One region of the Devosia sp. MC532 genome, then DNA from elsewhere that is predicted to be linked to it. Evidence: predicted binding sites of a transcription regulator. Region 1 holds the regulator's gene; the other holds the start of a gene.

What was found. Region 1 encodes HrcA, which represses chaperone genes, less so after heat shock. Its sites were predicted from a motif close to GTTAGCACTCNCNNNNNGNGAGTGCTAAC; they were not measured.
Region 2: the regulator HrcA is predicted to act here: its motif matches at 1,473-1,501, upstream of groES (co-chaperone GroES).

Annotation. Positions count from the first base shown of each region.
Region 1 is NZ_JAEMNZ010000003.1:70,007-73,416, forward strand. Features, by position in the region: gene JHC09_RS04930 (DUF6500 family protein) at 1-24, opposite strand, end outside; gene grpE (nucleotide exchange factor GrpE) at 96-680, opposite strand; gene hrcA (heat-inducible transcriptional repressor HrcA) at 754-1,839, opposite strand; gene rph (ribonuclease PH) at 1,979-2,695, shown strand; gene JHC09_RS04950 (non-canonical purine NTP pyrophosphatase) at 2,847-3,410, shown strand, end outside.
Region 2 is NZ_JAEMNZ010000004.1:28,726-32,135, reverse strand. Features, by position in the region: gene JHC09_RS06350 (DMT family transporter) at 1-683, opposite strand, end outside; gene JHC09_RS06345 (hypothetical protein) at 704-895, opposite strand; gene JHC09_RS06340 (DUF427 domain-containing protein) at 1,001-1,360, opposite strand; gene groES (co-chaperone GroES) at 1,547-1,837, shown strand; gene groL (chaperonin GroEL) at 1,896-3,410, shown strand, end outside.

The sequences.
Region 1 (3,410 bases):
TTTTTCACGCAGTGCCGGTGTCATTGATAGTCCGTTCGCTGGATACATAAAAAAGGGCACCCCATGGCGCCCTTTCAAGTGTGAAGACAGAGCGCTTAAGCGTTCTTGTCGATCGCGTCGCCTGCTTCAGCCGCTGGACCGCCCTTGGCAACACCAACCATGGCTGGGCGCAGAACGCGCTCGCCAATGGCAAAGCCTTCCTGAACGACCTGCACGATCGTGCCTTCTGGAACGGCCGGGTTCGGCACTTCGAACATCGCCTGATGCTTATGCGGATCAAACTTCTGGCCAGCGGCCTCGATCGGCTTGACGCCATGCTTGGCAAGAAGACGGTTGGTTTCGCGTTCAGCCAGCTCAATGCCTTCGATGAGGCTCTTGAGTGAACCTTCAGCGCTCTCACGGACATCGGCTGGGATGACCAGCAGCGCGCGCGACAGCGCGTCGGTGGCGCTCAGCATATCGCGAGCAAATCCAGCAATGGCGTAGGTGCGGGTGTCAGCGACTTCGCGCTCCGTGCGCTTACGCAGGTTTTCCATTTCCGCAATGGTACGCAGAACGCGGTCCTTGAGGTCGGCGTTTTCCGCCTGCAATGCCTCAACGGGATCGACTTCTGGAGCGGTTTCGGTGGTCGGGATCTCGACTTCCGGATTTTCGCCCTGGGCGGCGTTTTCGTCGCTCATTGTGTCTTCTTCCGTTCGTTAAAACTTTCTGTCCCGCATATCGGTCAAGCGAGACGGTAATTCAAGCTCTCACTCACCGCGCTGCGCGCTTACGCGCAATCATCGCGGAAATGACGTTGGCCGTGTAGTCCACAACGGGGACAATCCGTGCATAGTTCAATCGCGTTGGTCCGATAACGCCCAAGACGCCAACGATCCGATCATTGGCATCCTTATAGGGCGAGAGAATCACCGAAGAGCCGGAGAGGGAGAAGAGCTTATTCTCTGAGCCGATGAAAATACGGACACCCTGCCCGCGCTCCGCATCGCCCAAGAGATCGAGCAATCCGTCCTTGCTTTCCAGCTCATCGAACAATTGCCGCATCCGTGCCAACTCGTCGCTGGCCATGGTGTCATTGATGAGATTGGCGCGGCCGCGAACGATCACCGTGGGAGCATTGCCCGACGGAGGGGTGGACAGGGTCGCAATGCCAGCGTCGACGAGTTTTTGTGTGAGCTCGTCCAATTCGGCGCGTTGTTCATCGCGTCGCTCATTGAGCAGCTTTTTGGCTTCCGCCAAAGTGCGCCCGACAATGTAATTGGAGAGATAATTGCCCGCCTGCTGCAAGGAGCTAGCGGCGTAGCCGGGTGGCAATTCAAGGATACGGTTTTCGACCTGCCCATCTTCGCCGACCATGATTGCCATGGCCCGTGAATTATCGAGGCGCACAAATTCGATATGCCGCAGCACCATATCGGCCTTGGTGGCAATAACCACGCCAGCGCCGTGGCTAAGGCCGGAGAGGAGGGAGGAGGCTTCCGTCAGCATGTCCTCAACCTGCCCGCGCCCGGCAGTGTGTTCCATCTGGCGGGCTATCCGGCCGCGCTCATCTTCATCCACCGCGCCCACTTCGAGCATGGAGTCGACGAAAAAGCGCAGGCCTTGCTGGGTTGGCGCACGGCCAGCGGAGGTGTGTGGCGCCGCAATAAGACCTAGGTCTTCAAGGTCTGCCATCACATTTCTGACAGAAGCGGGGGAAAGCTCCACCTGCAAAAGTCGGCTAAGATCACGCGACCCCACGGGCACACCAGTGTCGAGATAGCGCTCGACGAGGGTGCGAAAAATCTCCTGGGAGCGCGTGTTGAGCACGCTAAGGAAGTCTTCTGCCGGTCTGGTCATGGCTTTTATGCTAAATCTTTCGCTTTAACCCTGTACTCTCATTTAAGCTCTTCCTCCCCAAGCGCCAAGCTGCCGCAGCTTGTGAGTGGGGCCGTTGGAGGTTAAGAGGCGGTTAACACCATTTTCTAGCGGACAAAATATGCGCCCCTCCGGTCGACAGCCTTCAGATATGCGTACGGTGACCTTTGAACGTAAGGTCTCCATGAAAGCAGAAGGCTCGTGCCTTGTAACCTTCGGCAACACCAAAGTTTTGTGCACTGCTTCGGTTGAAACCAGCGTTCCGGGTTGGCTGCGTGGCAAGGGTCAGGGCTGGGTCACAGCTGAATACGGCATGCTGCCCCGCGCCACCGGTTCGCGCAATCGTCGTGAAGCCACAGCCGGCAAGCAGACAGGCCGCACCCAAGAAATTCAGCGTCTCATCGGTCGCTCGCTCCGCGCTGTTGTAGATTTGGCAGCGCTCGGCGAAGCTCAGATCACTCTCGATTGTGACGTGCTTGAAGCCGATGGCGGCACCCGTACCGCAGCCATCTCGGGCGCTTATGTGGCACTGGTTGATGCCGTCGCCTGGATGGAAGAGCGCAAGCTGACCAAGGGCAAGGTTCTCAAGGACAGTATCGCAGCGGTTTCTTGCGGCATTTATCGCGGCACCCCGGTTCTCGATCTCGACTATCTCGAAGACGTTGAAGCGGAAACGGATGCCAACTTCGTCATGACCGGTTCGGGCAAGTTTGTCGAAATTCAGGGCACTGCTGAAGGCGCTCCGTTCGACCGCTCGGAGCTGGAAGCCCTTATGGGTCTGGCCGAAAAGGGCATTACCGAACTTTCCGCGCAGCAGCGCGCAGTTCTGGGTCAATAATGCACTGGTTGCGGAAGAAGCTACCGTTTCGTCTTGCGGACCGTCCTGCTCGCCCTGAGCAGGCGGCGCGGCCCAATGGCGAACGCCATTTTTCCGCTCACAATTCTCGCGTATGGAATGACATCGTCCGCGCACTCGAAGGTACAAAGAAATGACCATCCCTCGTCTTCGCCCCGGTGATCGTCTTTGCATCGCGACCCATAACGCGGGCAAGCTCAAAGAATTCCGCGAATTGTTTGAGCCCTTTGGTTTGGCTCTGGTGTCGGCGGGCGATTTGGGCCTGCCGGAGCCAGAAGAAACCGGCACCACCTTTGCCGAAAACGCGCGCACCAAGGCTCATGCTGCGGCGACGGGCGCCAATATGTTGGCTCTGTCCGACGACAGCGGGCTTTGCGTCGACGCGCTCAATGGCGATCCGGGTGTCTACACAGCCGATTGGGCTGGTGTGCCGCGCGACTTCAATCGCGCCATGAAGCGCGTGGAAGATGCCTTGCAGGCCGCTGGCGCGGGCTCTCCCGGCCAGCGTCGTGGCTCTTTTAATGCCACGCTTTGTCTCGCCCATCCCGATGGCCGCGATATGCTTTTTGTTGGCAAATGCGAAGGGACGTTGATCTGGCCGCCACGCGGCGATGTCGGTCATGGCTATGACCCGATGTTCATGCCCGATGGCCATGACATCACTTTTGGCGAAATGGCGCCTGAGGTGAAGCACTCT
Region 2 (3,410 bases), on a different contig from region 1:
GGCGTTGGCATGACCCAGCCAAAGGGCAAGGTGACGAGGCTCAGGACGCTCGCGCTGACAAAGAAATAGGTGACGATGGTTTCAGTGCGCTCGGTTTGAACGAGTTTTCGCACCTGCAACATGGCGAAAGCGGAAAGAATTGCCGCTCCCAAGGCCGCTAACGCGCCGATTGTCTCGGCAGAATCAGCGCCAGCCTCGCCGCTAAAAATGGTCAGGCGTGGCCACAGAATGATGACGACCCCCACCAGACCGATAATCACCGTCGTCCAGCGGAAAATATAGACGCGCTCGTGCAGCAGAATGGCCGAGAGGATGACAATGACCAGCGGGGAGGCATAACCAATGGCCGTGGCCTCTGGCAAGGGCAGCCGGGTCAGCGCGAAAAAGCCAAGCGCCATCGAACACACGCCGATGAGCCCGCGCAACACATGCCCAAAGGGGCGCGATGTTTTGAAAGCAGTGGAGAGCCGGCCCCGCAGCGCAAGAAACGCGAGGACCGGCACGAGTGCGAAAAAGCTACGGAAGAACACCATTTCCCCGGCGGGGATGGTGTCAGCAGCCTTTAACATGGTCGCCATGACCACGAAGCAGCATACGGACAGGATTTTAAGGAAAATGCCTCGGAGAGGTCCGGCCACGCCGCCTAGTTCGGCGGTGCTGGAATTTCGAGGCGAGAGATCCACATTATCTCCTGTCGGCGGGCTTACTTGCCAGCCGCTTCCAGCTTTTCCTTAGCAATACGGGCAGTTGCGAAAGCCTTGTGCTCAGGACCGACGGCAGAGCCAGTCTTGAGGGCCTTGCCTTCCGCATCCTGGACTTCCCAGTGCCAGTTGGTGTTTGCGCCAACGCCGCCGACGCGGCGCAGTTTGATCTGAAGTGTCGATTGTTCGCTCATATGCGTCTTATGGCCTTGAATGATTGGAAGGGAAAGAGGGGGAGTTGGGCATTTCCATGATCTGGTGCCACGAAATGCGGATTTGCCTGTGCCAGTAGCCGTATCCTAGCCCCCTGTCACCTGAATAGAGATGCGATCGCCGCCAAAGGTGATCAAATCGCGCAGCTCAGCGTAATCACCCTCGGCATAGGGGTAGTACCAGGCCAAATCTTCGCCATCGGCGGTGAGCGTCTTTATATTGTAGTAATGCGCTTCGCCGAGCCCATCCTCCTGCCGCTTGGTATCAGACGCTTCCAAGATCGAGGGGTGAACATCCTCAATGGGGAAGTAGTAGCGCGTCTCACGCCCCGGCTGTTCGAGCTTTAGCGCTTTGGAAGTGCTCGCGATTTCGTCGCCGTCAAAAAAGATATGAACGCGGCTTGAGACGGGGCTTATGGTCCGGCCCTGTGTGTTGAGTGTGGACATGGGGCTATCCTTATTTTCCACGTTTGTCATGACGCTCTAACGCACGAGAAAAAACTTAGGTTCACGTCCCTTGACTCCACTTGGAGGGCGTTCCTATATCCAGTGCAGCATTGTTAGCACTCAGATGTATCGAGTGCTAACAGCGCACAAAATTGCATTCAGAAATGATGCCAAGAGGATATTACCATGGGCTTTCGTCCCCTGCATGACCGCGTAGTCGTCCGTCGCGTTGACAGTGAAGAAAAGACCAAGGGCGGGATCATCATTCCAGATACCGCCAAGGAAAAGCCGTCTGAAGGTATCGTCGTTGCTGTGGGCCCAGGTGCTCGCGACGACGCTGGCAAGACCGTTGCCCTCGACGTAAAGGCAGGCGATCGCGTGCTTTTCGGCAAGTGGAGCGGCACCGAAGTTAAGGTCGACGGCGAAGACCTGATCATCATGAAGGAAAGCGACATCATGGGCGTGATCGAGGCTTAATTGCCTCTCCGCTTTTAACTGTCTCTCCCATTAATTAGAATTCTTAAGGAGCCACACCATGGCCGCTAAAGAAGTAAAGTTCTCCGCCGAAGCTCGCGAAAAGATGCTCCGTGGCGTCAACATTCTCGCCAACGCTGTTAAGGTCACTCTCGGTCCAAAGGGCCGTAACGTTGTGATCGAAAAGTCCTTCGGCGCTCCACGCATCACCAAGGACGGTGTGTCGGTTGCTAAGGAAATCGAACTTGAAGACAAGTTCGAAAACCTCGGCGCACAGCTGCTGCGTTCGGTCGCTTCCAAGACCAATGACGTTGCTGGCGACGGCACCACCACTGCAACCGTTCTCGGCCAGGCAATTGTTGTCGAAGGCGTGAAGGCTGTTGCTGCTGGCTTCAACCCAATGGATCTCAAGCGCGGTATCGACATGGCAGTTGCCGAAGTCGTCGCTTCGCTCAAGGCATCGTCCAAGAAGATCACTTCCTCTTCGGAAGTTGCTCAGGTCGGCACCATCTCGGCTAACGGTGAATCGTCCATCGGCGACATGATCGCTGAAGCGATGCAGAAGGTTGGTAACGAAGGCGTTATCACCGTCGAAGAAGCCAAGACCGCTGAAACCGAACTTGATGTCGTTGAAGGCATGCAGTTCGACCGTGGGTACCTCTCGCCATACTTCGTGACCAACGCAGAAAAGATGACTGCGGTTCTCGAAGATCCAGTGATCCTGCTGCACGAAAAGAAGCTCTCGAACCTGCAGGCTATCCTGCCGATCCTCGAAAGCGTTGTTCAGTCCCAGCGTCCACTGCTGATCATTGCAGAAGACATCGAAGGCGAAGCACTCGCGACCCTCGTTGTGAACCGTCTGCGTGGCGGCCTCAAGGTTGCAGCTGTTAAGGCTCCAGGCTTCGGCGATCGTCGTAAGGCAATGCTCGAAGACATCGCGATCCTGACCGGCGGTCAGGTCATCTCGGAAGACCTCGGCATCAAGCTCGAAAACGTGACCATCGACATGCTCGGCACTGCCAAGCGCGTTGAAATCACCAAGGAAAACACCACAATCGTTGATGGTGCTGGTACCCAGGAAGACATCCAGGGTCGCGTTGGCCAGATCAAGGCGCAGATCGAAGAAACCACTTCGGACTACGACCGTGAAAAGCTGCAGGAACGTCTTGCTAAGCTTGCTGGTGGCGTTGCTGTCATCCGCGTTGGCGGCTCGACCGAAGTTGAAGTTAAGGAACGCAAGGACCGCGTTGACGACGCTCTGAACGCAACCCGCGCTGCGGTTGAAGAAGGCATCGTACCAGGCGGCGGCGTTGCTCTGCTGCGCGCTTCGAACTCGATCACCGTTAAGGGTGCGAACGCTGACCAGGAAGCTGGTATCGCTATCGTTCGTCGCGCTCTTCAGGCTCCAGTTCGCACCATTGCGAACAATGCTGGCGCTGAAGGTTCGGTCGTTGTTGCTCGTATCCTCGAAAACAACGCAGTATCGTTCGGCTACAACGCTGCGACCGACGAATACGGCGATCTGGTTGCCCTCGGCGTTATCGACCCAGTTAAGGTCGTTCGCACCGCGCTTCAG